4 regions of the Chryseobacterium lactis genome follow, and region 2 is predicted to be linked to each of the others. Evidence: riboswitches for the same ligand, from Rfam matches in the RefSeq annotation. Region 2 holds a riboswitch; each other region holds the start of a gene.
What was found. Region 2 has a riboswitch for cobalamin ahead of EG342_RS24375 (TonB-dependent receptor plug domain-containing protein). Riboswitches for the same ligand answer to the same signal wherever they lie in the genome.
Positions count from the first base shown of each region.

Region 1: it holds a riboswitch for cobalamin, as region 2 does, so the genes downstream of both, EG342_RS23530 (acyl-CoA thioesterase) here and EG342_RS24375 (TonB-dependent receptor plug domain-containing protein) in region 2, are expected to answer to the same signal.
Region 3: it holds a riboswitch for cobalamin, as region 2 does, so the genes downstream of both, EG342_RS13265 (T9SS type A sorting domain-containing protein) here and EG342_RS24375 (TonB-dependent receptor plug domain-containing protein) in region 2, are expected to answer to the same signal.
Region 4: it holds a riboswitch for cobalamin, as region 2 does, so the genes downstream of both, metE (5-methyltetrahydropteroyltriglutamate--homocysteine S-methyltransferase) here and EG342_RS24375 (TonB-dependent receptor plug domain-containing protein) in region 2, are expected to answer to the same signal.

Region 1 is NZ_CP033924.1:5,279,886-5,283,100, forward strand. Features, by position in the region: gene EG342_RS23520 (serine hydrolase domain-containing protein) at 1-4, shown strand, start outside; gene EG342_RS23525 (hypothetical protein) at 49-849, shown strand; cobalamin riboswitch at 884-1,066, shown strand; gene EG342_RS23530 (acyl-CoA thioesterase) at 1,181-1,564, shown strand; gene EG342_RS23535 (HD domain-containing protein) at 1,673-2,263, opposite strand; gene EG342_RS23540 (XAC2610-related protein) at 2,268-2,960, opposite strand.
Region 2 is NZ_CP033924.1:5,462,339-5,465,553, reverse strand. Features, by position in the region: gene pafA (alkaline phosphatase PafA) at 1-1,006, shown strand, start outside; cobalamin riboswitch at 1,137-1,313, shown strand; gene EG342_RS24375 (TonB-dependent receptor plug domain-containing protein) at 1,347-3,185, shown strand; gene EG342_RS24370 (YncE family protein) at 3,202-3,215, shown strand, end outside.
Region 3 is NZ_CP033924.1:2,967,636-2,970,850, reverse strand. Features, by position in the region: gene EG342_RS13270 (esterase-like activity of phytase family protein) at 1-1,051, opposite strand, end outside; cobalamin riboswitch at 1,308-1,495, shown strand; gene EG342_RS13265 (T9SS type A sorting domain-containing protein) at 1,567-2,682, shown strand; gene clpP (ATP-dependent Clp endopeptidase proteolytic subunit ClpP) at 2,885-3,215, opposite strand, start outside.
Region 4 is NZ_CP033924.1:4,336,991-4,340,205, forward strand. Features, by position in the region: gene EG342_RS19325 (hypothetical protein) at 1-449, shown strand, start outside; gene EG342_RS19330 (Lrp/AsnC family transcriptional regulator) at 602-1,063, opposite strand; cobalamin riboswitch at 1,218-1,401, shown strand; gene metE (5-methyltetrahydropteroyltriglutamate--homocysteine S-methyltransferase) at 1,582-3,215, shown strand, end outside.

The sequences.
Region 1 (3,215 bases), 180 kb from region 2:
TTAAATTCGTCCATTTAATTTATATATTTGGGAAATCAAAAATTTGTAATGATGATTTCTGTAAACAAAGCATTCTATTTATCCGCTTTCAGCATTTTTTCTTTGGCATTCGTTAAAGGTCAGAATAAAGTTCCTTTCGGTGTTGTAAAAGCTGAAGAAGGATACGCCAATGTACGCGTTCATAAGGATAACTACAGAAAAATTGTAGATAAAATCCGCATGCGTAAAGGGGATGTATTTGTTTACGTAAAACCCGCTCCCGGAGAAACGGAGTGGATCTGGATTAAATATCCTGAAAAACAGGATGAGGATAAACCCTTCGTAAGGTATGAAACCCTTGATAAGGAAGGAATGGTTAATAAAGAGCGTATTGCCTATATCGATCAGCTTCCGGCATACACGCCTTCGAAATCTAAAAACGGGAAATCAATGATATTCACAGATAATTCTGATCCTAAAGTCCCTACGGCCCAAAGAAGTAAAGTCGTTATCGATGTGTACCCTTCCAACGCCGGGTACCGTAAAAAGGAAAAAGATGCTGAAGGTAAAATCCTTACTATTGATAAAATAAAGCCCTGGGGAATCGGCAATGATCTTCCGGAAGGAATGACTGAAATTAAATCAATCAGAGTTCAGCAACCCGGACGAGGTTCCGTTTTTGTAAGAGAAGCTATCAAAAATATGTTCCAGCCTACGATGGATTTCAATAATGTAGCGGTAACTGCTCTGGACAACGACAATATCTTTCTTTATATGACCAATGGTTCGGGAGAATACAGATATACGACTCTTTGGACGATCAAAAAAGGAAGAGTGATCAGTCAGATTATTTATCATAATCCGGAATAATTTCATTATTTTTGCACCCGAAAAGTTTTACCACTTATTCATCACAGAAACTGGTTCTGCTTAACCGCAGATTAAAAGGGAATCGTGTGAAAATCACGGACTGTCGCGCAACTGTAAAGTAACTGAAGTCTTTTATAAAAAGATCCACTGTGCGAGGCATGGGAAGGAGATAAAAGATGTTACAAGTCAGGAGACCTGCCTTTTTCTTAAACAAGCAACTTTCGCGATCTGAAGTTATATTGATCTGATGGATGTTTCAGGGATTTCTAAGGTTCCTGTCATTATTCTGTTGTTTTAATAGATTTCATTTCGCTTTAATTAATAATGAAATATGACTACAGAAGAAAGAATTGAAGCATCCGAAACAAGAATCTTTAAAGCAGTTTTCCCGAACACAACCAATCATTATGATACTCTTTTCGGAGGTACAGCAATGCAGCTGATGGATGAAGTAGCCTTCATCACCGCTACCCGCTTTGCAAGAAAAAGAGTGGTAACGGTAAGCAGTGATAAAATCGATTTTAAAAAACCTATACCTGCAGGAACGATTGTTGAGTTGATCGGAAAAGTTTCTTACGTTGGAAAGACCAGTATGAAAGTAAACGTTGAGATCTTCACCGAACAGATGTACTCTTATGAAAGAGAAAAAGCCATTGTCGGGGATTTCACTTTTGTAGCGATTGACGAATTTAAAAAGCCAATCCAAATTCTATAATAAAAGTTTCGGGCGGCCTTTGGCCGCCCGAAACTATTTACTCAATACAGTTCTCACACGAAAGAAGCCGACTAAATAGTCGGCTCTATATATTATTTAAATTCTAAATTACTTCTGTACTTTCTCTGTTTCCAAACTTCTGCTCAATAGCAATTCAAAAGCCTCACCCATTTCATCTGATGCTCTGCTGATGGCATTTTCAAGCATATTTCTGATTTGTTTTTCGGTCACTCCGGCTTCTGTCCAGCTTTTTCCTGAAGTGTGAGAATTCAGGATGAAAGGCATAATTCTGTCGATAGAACATGCAAAAATAGCATCCGGTGTTTTTTCTTCTTCAAACTCAAGCCATAAATTAAAGAATTCCGTACGCAGTGGCTCATCCAGAATCCCGAAAATCTTTTGAGCAGAAATCTTTTCTCGCTCGAATTTTCCAACCATGGCTTTCTCATCAAATAAGAAAGTATCACCGGCTTCAATTTCCACCAGATCATGTATTGAAAGCATTCTTATTACTCTCAGTAAATCAATATCCGCACGGTTTTTCGCATATGGAAAAAGAATCTGAGCCAGGATAATAATCTGCCACGAGTGTTCTGCAGTGTTTTCTCTTCTGGAATCATCTGCATTATAATTTCTTCTCTGCACGTTCTTCAAAGCATCTACGGCCAGAATAAAATCGATCTCTTTCTGTATCTTCATTGTATTATCTATTATATTTATCTGCAGGATAAACTTTAGTTTTAGTCACCCATTTATTATTTATTTTCTCTTTGGTAATCACCTTTACACGACTTTCTTCCGTCATATCTTCCTCTTTCTCTAATACTGACTCTAATCCTTTATTCGGAACCACTTCATATTCTGTGGTAAAAATTCTGCAACAACCGGATTTTCCTGTAGAAATAAGACGCTTTCTCTTATAATCTACATTAAATAGTCCCAGCGCATTAGAAGCAAGATCTGTCAGTTCTTTACTTTTCACAAAAGCCATTCTTGTACTATTGAATACATAGACATCGTAGGAATCGCTTTGATAATTTCCGTTATTTCCGTTTCTTATCGCAATATCTTCCGTTCCATCGAAATTAAAGTCATCAATGATAACAGGACTTTGCTGCTCTGTCAATTGTATTAGCTTTCCGGATGTAGGTTTTTGATTTTCATTTAATTCTATAACCAGTTCTTCAGAAGTAAAAGTCTGAACCTTGGTGTTTTTATTGTCAAATAATTCTACTGTTCCTTTATCATGACACCTCCCATCGTAGCAATTTTCTACATTGATGATGACAGTATAGTTTTTAGAGGCATTTTTCACCTCAAATTTGTATTGTCCGAAACATAAAGGTCCCAATAAAACAAGAGTCGATAAACTCTTATATACATTAAATCTTTTCATAGTAATAGTAAAAATGGATTGATGTGTTAAAAAAATTTCATAACAAAAATACAAATCATACTATCGATTTCAAAATATAATTGATGAATAGGATCTCTCAGCATGATATAAAAGCTGTTTTTTCAAAAGGAAAGAAATGAATCTGCTGCTACAATACAAATTTAAAATTGGACATTTGATGCATTTGCCTTTACATTTTAAGTCAAAAATCTATCTCTTTTAAAGAATTCTTTATTTTTAAAAAAACCAGTACAA
Region 2 (3,215 bases):
ATTGGTTTCAAACGGTTGGAATACCTTACTTCCGATCAATCAGTATACGGAAAGTTCACCTGATAATTCTGCCTGGGAAGGATTACTGGGAAGTGCAAAAACCCCTACATTCCCTTACAGCAATTTAGCTCAGGATTATCAGACAAAAAAAGATAATATTCGTTACACTCCTTTTGGAAATACATTGACCTTGAAATTGGCGGAAGCTTCTGTAGAAGGTGAAAAACTGGGTGGAGATAATATTACGGATTTCTTAGCCATCAACCTGGCTTCCACAGATTATGCAGGACATAAATTCGGACCTAATTCTATTGAGGTAGAAGATGTGTATATCAGACTGGATCAGGATTTAGCAGAGTTTTTCAAATATCTTGATTCCAAAGTAGGAAAAGGGGAGTATACTGTTTTCCTTTCTGCTGACCACGGAGGAGCACATTCTGTAGGATTCCTTAAAGAGCATAAAATCACCACCGGTTTCTTTGGTGAAGGTGCAGAAAAAAATCTTAACCAAAAGCTGAAAGATAAGTTTGGAGCAGATAAATTAATCAATGCTATTGATAACTATCAGATATATTTTGACAGAAAAGTATTGGCAGATAGTAAACTGGAATTGGATGATGTAAGAAATTTTGCGGTAAAAGAACTGGAAAAAGATCCTACTGTTTTATATGCTGTTTCTGTAGATAAAGTGCAGGAGTCAAGTATTCCGGAGCCTATTAAACAAAGAATCATCAACGGAATCAACAGACAAAGAAGCGGAGATATTCAATTGATTTCTCACGACTCTATGCTTCCTCCATATTCTAAAACGGGAACAACACACAGCGTGTGGAATTCTTATGATTCACACATTCCGTTAATCTTTATGGGATGGGGAGTGCAGCACGGAGAAAGCAATAAAGCTTATCATATGACGGATATTGCACCTACGGTTTCTTCTTTATTGAAAATCCAGTTCCCAAGTGGAAATGTTGGAAATCCAATTACAGAAGTTATAGGTAAATAATTTAAAAAAGATATATACTTTATAATGGCTGCTTTCAGTATTGAAGGCAGCTTTTTTATTGTTACCGATCAGTAAATATCCGGAGTATGGCAAGCTATATTCTCCTTTTTGTCTAATACATTTAAAAAGCTATCTTTGCAAAAATTTTGGTTTCCAGGATATTGGAATGAAAAGGGAATCGGGTGTAACCCCCGGACTGTCCCCGCAACTGTAAATCGCAACAAAAGTTTCTGTAAAAAGCCACTGTCTGAAACGGGAAGGCACAGAAAGCGAAAGTCAGGAGACCTGCCAGAATCATAATCAAAAAAACATATTGCTTTCGGAGGAAAAGTAAAAGAGTATGGATATAAAAAGATCTTTAGTACTGCTTTTTTCATCGTATGGTTGTTTTCTTTTTGGACAGGAGAAGGCCATTGATACTATTTATATTTTCGACAGTCAGATGAATAAAGTAAAGCTTTTTCATCCTGTAAAGACCATTACGACTGAAGATGCCGAAAAAAACTCCACCAATCTTTCTGACCTGCTGAGATTTCAGTCACAACTCTATATTAAAGAAAACGGACGAGGTGCTGTTTCTTCTCCATCGTTCAGGGGGACCACGGCCCAGCAGACTGCTTTTGTCTGGAACGGGATCAATATAAATTCTATGTTTTTAGGGCAGGGAGATATCAATAATATTTCCTTATTTGGCTATGATCAGATCGGAATAAAAGCTGGAGGAGGAAGTGTAATTTATGGAAGTGGAGCCATCGGGGGAAGTATTCATTTGAATAATGATCTGAATTTTAACAAAGGATTTCATGGTTCTTTATTTTCAGAAGCAGCTTCTTTTAGTACCTATAATAACTTTGTTAAAGGGTCTTACAGTAATGATAAATTCAGCTTTAAGGCTTCCGGAAATTATTCAGCAAGTGAGAATAATTATAAGGTAGAAAACGAAGGGAAAACGTATACAAACGATAACGGACAGTATTATAATACCAATTTCAATATAGCTACAGCTTATAAAATTGCCCCTCATCATCAGATTTCATGGATTTCTGAATTCTTTAATGGAAGACAGCATTATCCTGTTTTTTTTGGAGATCTTGAAACGAAAACGAAGTATCATACTCAGAATATCCGAAGTCTTGTTTCCTGGGATTGGAATGAATCCAAATTCAGCAACTCATTCAAAGCCGCTTACACGGAAGAGAATTTCCAATATTTCAGCAATATTGACAAACCTTATACCAGTGGAGGAACCGGGAAAAACTATATCGTGAAAAATGATTTCAATTATTTCGTACATCCGAAATGGAATATCAATATCATCGCGGAATATCAGCTGAATAAAGGAAACGGAGAAGGAACTTCAATGGTGGGAGACGTTCACAGAAATATAGGTTCTGTTTCCGGATTATTAAGATACTTCACCACAAAAGATTTGCGTTTTGAGGCAGGAATAAAGAAGGATTTTGTGGAGGATATAAGTTCACCCGTTTTATTTTCTTTTTCAGGAAAATGGAATGCTGTAGATTGGTATCATGTAGGGTTGGATGTTTCCAGAAATTTCAAATTTTCAACATTCAATGACCTGTACTGGGGACAAGGTGGAAATAAAGATCTGAAGCCTGAAACATCCTATCAGTTTGAATGGAGAAACCAATTTATGGCAGGAGATTTTAAACTTTCTGTAATTCCGTACTATATGAATATCCGGGACATGATCAGATGGCTTCCGACACTTGCCGGATATTATGCAGCATTTAATACTGCAAAAGTAGAATCTTACGGGTTGGAGTCACAGTTGGGATACGAAAAAAAGTTTGGAAAACATATTTTGAAATCGAATCTGGGATATTCTTATACCAAATCTACAGATCTTAGTATTAAAAAACAGCTGATGTACGTACCTTATCACAAATTTACAGGAAGTATTGATTATCAATATGATTTTGTGAAAGTATATGTACAGGGAATGTTTAACGGACGTACCTATACAGATTCCAATGAAACAAAAGGTGCTGCACTTGATCCATATTTTGTAATGAATGCTGGTGCCGGTTTCACATTTTATAAAAATTATACGCTGGGCTTTAAGGTGAATAATATTTTTAATACAACTTATTACACGATGCTTTCTTATCCTTTACCACAAAGAAATTACAGTGTAAATCTCAATATCAACTTTTAAAATAAATTAATTAGATATGAATATCAGAAA
Region 3 (3,215 bases), 2.5 Mb from region 2:
CTGCTTTGATTCCTGCAGTGGCAAGTTCATCCCAGGTACATTCTTCCAATGCTTTATTATTCACCTTCATTCCGTCAACGGCAGTAAAATCAGATCCGGTAACATCGGTTGCTCCGCCGATGTTGATTCTGTATACTTTCTTGATTCCTCCCTGAGATCCAAAGTTTCCATCTCTTTCTATCACTAAGAATTCGGTATTGCTTAAAGCTGTAATATCACAGACAGAATCCGAAGCACCACCATCCTGCTTGTATAAAAACTGCTTAGTCTGGCCGGTAACCGTATCGAAAGTCACAATTCTCGTTAAAGTTGTATTCTTTGCGGCAGTTTTATTGGGAACATACATCATGGATTGCATAGTACCTACCAACGTTCTTCCATCCGGTGTTAAGCAAAGTCCTTCCATTCCTCTGTTGGCTCTTCTTTTTGCTAAAACCGCAGGCAGTTTTCTCGTTCCTGTATTTACTCCAACCGGACTTATTCTTTCCATTTCTATGCCTTCAGCGCTGTAATGAACGATATGCGGACCATACTCATCAGAAACCCAGAAAGTACCGTCTGGAGCTGCCACAATACTTTCACTGTCCAATCCATATTTATCTGTTCCCAAGACATTTCCTGTTGCATCATAAGCAACTTCTCCGGTACTTCCCATTCCTACAGGGTTTGGTAATCCAGTAATTGGTTGCCCGGATGGATTTTTAAGTTTAATATATTTGATTACCTCAATATTTCCTTCGGCATTAATTTTAAAATGCATAATTGTTGGGGTAAAATTGGGGGTCAAAAACTTTTTACCGTTCAGATAATCTGTATTCGGGCCACGGTCGGTAATGACATAAAACTCTCCTTTCCTGGATGGATGAGCCGCTGCACCGGAACCAAATCCGCCATTGATCACATCTACTCCATTGATGGTTGCCATTTTTGTAAAAGCAAACTCCTGAGGAAGCTTCGAATAATTGATATCCTGGTTATTTGCATTGTCATCATCTTTATTACAAGAGAATAATGCGGTCATAACCAGCGCCGGTAATAGTAGTTTTTTCATATTAACTTTTATGGCGCGAAAGTATAAATTGATTGTAAACTGATCTTAAATACAATGATAATTATATTTTAACAATAGAATCTCCAAAATGAATTCAATATAAACAACAAAAACTCAAAATTAACATAACAAATAAAGCATTTAACTCCAATTCATTAACAATCAGTCAAATTAAAAATTTCAACTGTACTCAACGATCCGAACATTCGGGGAAGAAGAGAAATAATTCACAAAACGGTTCCGGAATTTATATGATATATTTGCGGCGTTTTAAGGTTGAACATTGTTCATTAATAGGGAATCAAGTGAGAATATCAATTCTTGAGCTGTACCCGCAACTGTAAGCTGTTTTACCTATAGTTACATCATACCACTGGCCCAAAATCCCGGGAAGGTTTAGTATAGGATGCGAGCCAGGAGACCTGCCTTGGAAAAACTTTTAATTTGAGGATTGAGGATATTAGTCCTTTTCCATTTAATAAGTTTCGGGAATAAAACTTTAATTTAATTATATCATGAGAAAAATCTATTTCTTTTTCTTACTGTTTTGCATGCAGTTTTTATGGGCTCAATTTACAGAAAATGACATCCGTTTTTGGGTGGGAACAGGTTCTAAAAAAGCTTATTTTGTCACTGATTTTAATGACAATAATACTCCAGAATCTTATGCCTGGGGATATCGTTTTGACTCCAACAATTTAACCATGGAGGACATGATCAATGCTATTGTAACGGCAGAACCTAAAATGGCTGTTGACATTCCTACCGGCTTCCTTTTTAGCCTTACTTATAATGATCACACTCCTTCTACCGATGATTATTGGATTACCTGGTCCGGACCCGGCGCAGAAAATATGACCTGGAATAATGGTGTTGGCTATACTCCGCTAGTTGATGGAAACTGGTATGGGGTGACTTACGGATCTGATGATACCGTTATCAATACTCCGCCATCTGTACCTGTTGCAGCTTATAGTTCTCAATGGTACAAATCATCGCAGATTACTAACTGGATTGGAACCGGAAGTAATAAAAGTCTTGTGGTGATTGATTTTGGAACTGACACTACCACCGGAAATGCCAATTCTTTTGTCTTTGGAATTCAATACAACGGAAGTATAAATGCAGAACAGGCGCTGCAACTCATTCAAAGTCAAAGTTCTTATTTCAGTTTTACCGAAGGAAATGGTCAGATTTCTAACCTGTCACTTAATAGTTTTACCGGAAATACTTCCGGATCGGAAAGCTGGAAACTGTACAAAGGGAAAGACCTCTCAAGCTGGCAACAGAAAGCTGATCTTTCGCAGATCCAGTTGGGAAATAATGACTGGCTGGGCTTAAGCTTTGGACAAAGAAGACCATTTATCCCTACAGAAGCGATTGATGCAACACTTGGTACCTCAACGGTGAATAAAAAAGTTTTTAATATTTACCCAAATCCGGCCAGTGATTTTATTCAAATCGACACTACCGATAGCCTGAAAGAAGTAAATATTTATTCGGTTACCGGACAAAAAGTAATGACTTCCCAAACTGCAAGAATTAATATTCAGTCTTTACACTCAGGAGTGTATTTTGTTGAGATTAAAACAGCCAAAAACTCTAGTATTCACAAGGTTGTAAAGAAATAAGTATTGGTTAACCACCCCGTCAAAAATTCTTTGAATTTTTGCCACCCCTCCGGAGGAGGGGAACATTCACCTCTTCAATTCGAGGGATGCAGATAACAGGACTGATACATTGACCGTAGATAATTCCTAATGAAACTGACAGTTTGATACAAAAAGAAACGCACCGGATTGGTGCGTTTCTTTTTTATGATTTTACAATCAATTATTTTTTCTCTGTAGATCTCTGTAAAACCTCATCTACCATTCCGTAGCCTTTTGCTTCTTCAGAAGTCATCCAGTAGTCTCTGTCAGAAGATTTTTCAACCCACTCATATGTTTGTCCTGAATGGTGACCAATGATCTCATAAAGCTCCTGCTTTAATTTCAACATTTCTCTCAGGTTGATTTCCATATCAGAAGCAACTCCTTGTGCTCCTCCTGACGGCTGGTGAATCATTACTCTTGAGTGCTTAAGAGCAGAACGTTTTCCTTTTTCTCCGGCAACCAATAATACAGCTCCCATTGAAGCGGCCATACCTGTACAGATTGTCGCA
Region 4 (3,215 bases), 1.1 Mb from region 2:
ACAGCCTTGAAGTGATTAATCTTCCGATGTGGAAAAAATTACAGCAGGAAACCATCCAGTCTTTTGAAAATGAATATCAACTAAACAAGGAGGAAATTATTGCCTATTCTGACCCTTCGTCTCTTAAAGACAGCAAGTTTTACGGATCCTGCAAAGAGCATATTGATGCGATCTCATCTCCTGATAGAGAGAAGATGTTTACAGCATGGAAAAACTATATTGAATTGAAAAGCAAAAGCAATGCTGATCCGAAAGCAGTATTGGCAAGATTCAATGCAAAGCTGAATGATCCCCAAAAAGAAGACTACGCTTTAATCGACATGATCGGACTTAGTTTTCACAACTGTGCCAACAGTAGTTTCAGACAGAAACGTGAAGAGGAAGGAGTTGCTTACAAAGACTTCGACAAACTTTTTATTAAACTGAAAAGAACTTGCGATGAGCCATAAGATTTCTTGAAAATTGATTTTTTTTAAAAATATAATGACAGTATCCCCTTTGGATGCTGTTTTTTATTGATTTAAGTGATAAAAACTTCTGACTTTTCCCGGGAGAATTTATATTTTAACACTTGCTGAATTGCTATAAAAACTAAACTTTTTCATATCGTAACTCCGTGTGTATTCTTCACTTCAGCCATCACAAAGGTGCTGTGGGTACTTCCGATAGAATCTACTGATCCTAGCTTATTGAATACAAAATCCTGATAATGTTTCATATCCCGCACCTGAACTTTGAGTAAAAAATCAAAATCTCCGGAAATATTATAGCATTCGGCTACTTCTTCAATGAGGAGGATATCTTTTACAAATTGATTGCCTATCGCCCGGTCGTGGATTTTCAGTTTAATCTGACAAAACACAGTAAAGCCACGATTCAATTTCTCAGCTTCCAATACCGCTGCATAATGTTTGATATAGCCTTCCTGCTCCAACCTTTTAACCCGTTCAAAAACAGGAGATGGTGAGAGGTTGATTTCTTTGGCAAGCTCCTTTATCGTCAATTTAGCATTCTTTTGCAGGATTCTTAGCAGTTGAAGATCCTTTTCATCAAGTCTTTCCACAGGATATTATTCTTTTTAGCGTTGATTTTTTCAAAAATAAAGAATATTTATCTTTTAAAATAATTAAAAACAAAATTTTATCCTTAAGTTTTGAAATTACACCAATTAAACCACTCAATTATATATCTTTACACCCTATTTTGTTCTTTAAAATACTTCATCAAACGGAAGAGGTTTTACATAACGTAGATTAATAGGGAATCGTGTGAGAATCACGAGCTGTCGCGCAACTGTAAGTAACAACCAAAGGTTTTTATCCGTGTATATCCACTGCCAGAGCGGGAAGGATGATAAAAACCGTTACAAGCCAGGAGACCTGCCTGTTCTGAATTGACAATGCTTTCGCGATTTGAAGCTTTGGGTCATACAGATGATACTTTTTGAACGTGTCCCGACGTTAACGGAAAAACTACGTCCTTATTGTATCTCTCTGATTTCCTTTCTTCTTTCTCCAAAAGTATTGTGAAGCATCCAAAGAGCTTTTAAAATCATAAGTTTAATTTAAAAGTGTAAAAGAAATGCAAACACACCTTCTTGGCTATCCGCGAATTGGTAGCAACAGAGAACTAAAAAAAGCCTGTGAACAATATTGGGCAGGCAAAACATCAATTGATCAGCTTCTGGAAACCGGAAATGCAATCAGCCATCAAAACTGGAAACTTCAGCACGATGCAGGAATAGACCTTATCCCTTGTAATGATTTTTCCTATTATGATCAGGTATTGGATATGACTTTAACAATAGGAGCTATTCCCGAGCGTTATCAGGAAATAGCTTCTGATGAGTCCCGGTCTGAGCTTGACCTTTATTTTGCAATGGCGAGAGGATATCAGAAAAACGGATTAGATATTACAGCGATGGAAATGACCAAATGGTTTGATACCAACTACCATTACATCGTTCCTGAGTTTCAAAAAAATCAGTCATTTAAATTATTTTCAAACAAAATCATCAATGAATTCATTAGTGCCAAACAGGCAGGAATTAATGCAAAACCGGTTATCATTGGTTTGATTACTTATCTTCTTTTAGGAAAAGAAAAAGAGGAGAATTTTGATAAACTGGACCTGGTTTCAAACCTGCTGCCTGTTTATATTCAAATCCTGACAGAGCTTGAAAATCAAGGGGCAGAATATATCCAGTTTGATGAACCATTCCTTGCGTTAGATCTTGATAATAAAGCAAAAGAAGCCTATGAATTGGTTTACAACGAGATCAGAAAACAATTTCCAAATCTTAAAATTATTGTAGCGACTTATTTCGAAGGATTAAAAGACAACACCTCTCTTGCAGTACATCTTCCTGTTGATGTATTACATATTGATCTTGTACGAAACCCGGAACAGCTTGAAGAAATTCTACCATTGCTTCCCAGATCATTAAGTCTTTCTCTGGGCATTGTAGATGGAAGAAACATCTGGAAAAATGATTTTGAAAAATCGTTGCAGTTGGTTAAAAAGGTAATCCATGAAATTGGAACAGAAAGGATATTGATTGCTCCTTCATGTTCATTGCTTCACTCTCCTTTTGATCTTGATTCTGAAAAAGATGAGGCTATTTTATCTCCTGAAATTAAAGAATGGTTAGCTTTTGCCAAACAGAAAGTTCATGAAGTTGTTGCTTTAAAAAAATTGGCAAACAATCCTGATTATCATGCTTTACAACTGTTGGCAGAAAATAAAAAGGCCATAGAAACCCGTAAAGTTTCAACTTTAATTCACAATCAGGAAGTAAAAAACCGTATTGCTATAATCACTGAGGATGATGCGCAAAGGAGAAATCCATTTAATGTAAGAAAAGAAATTCAGCAGAAAGAATTGCAACTTCCTTTATTCCCGACCACAACGATCGGTTCATTTCCTCAAACCAAGGAAGTGAGAAGTTGGAGAGCCCAATTCAAAAAAGGAGAACTTACTGCAGAACAATATGATACTTTATTGAAACAGGAAACGGAAAGGACCATCCACTGGCAGGAAGAGATCGGAATTGATGTACTGGTTCATGGAGAATTTGAACGTAATGATATGGTTGAATATTTTGGCGAACAGCTTTCCGGATTTGCCTTTACCCAAAACGGATGGGTTCAGAGCTATGGAAGCCGTTGTGTAAAACCACCTGTCATTTACGGTGATGTACACCGCCCCCATCCTAT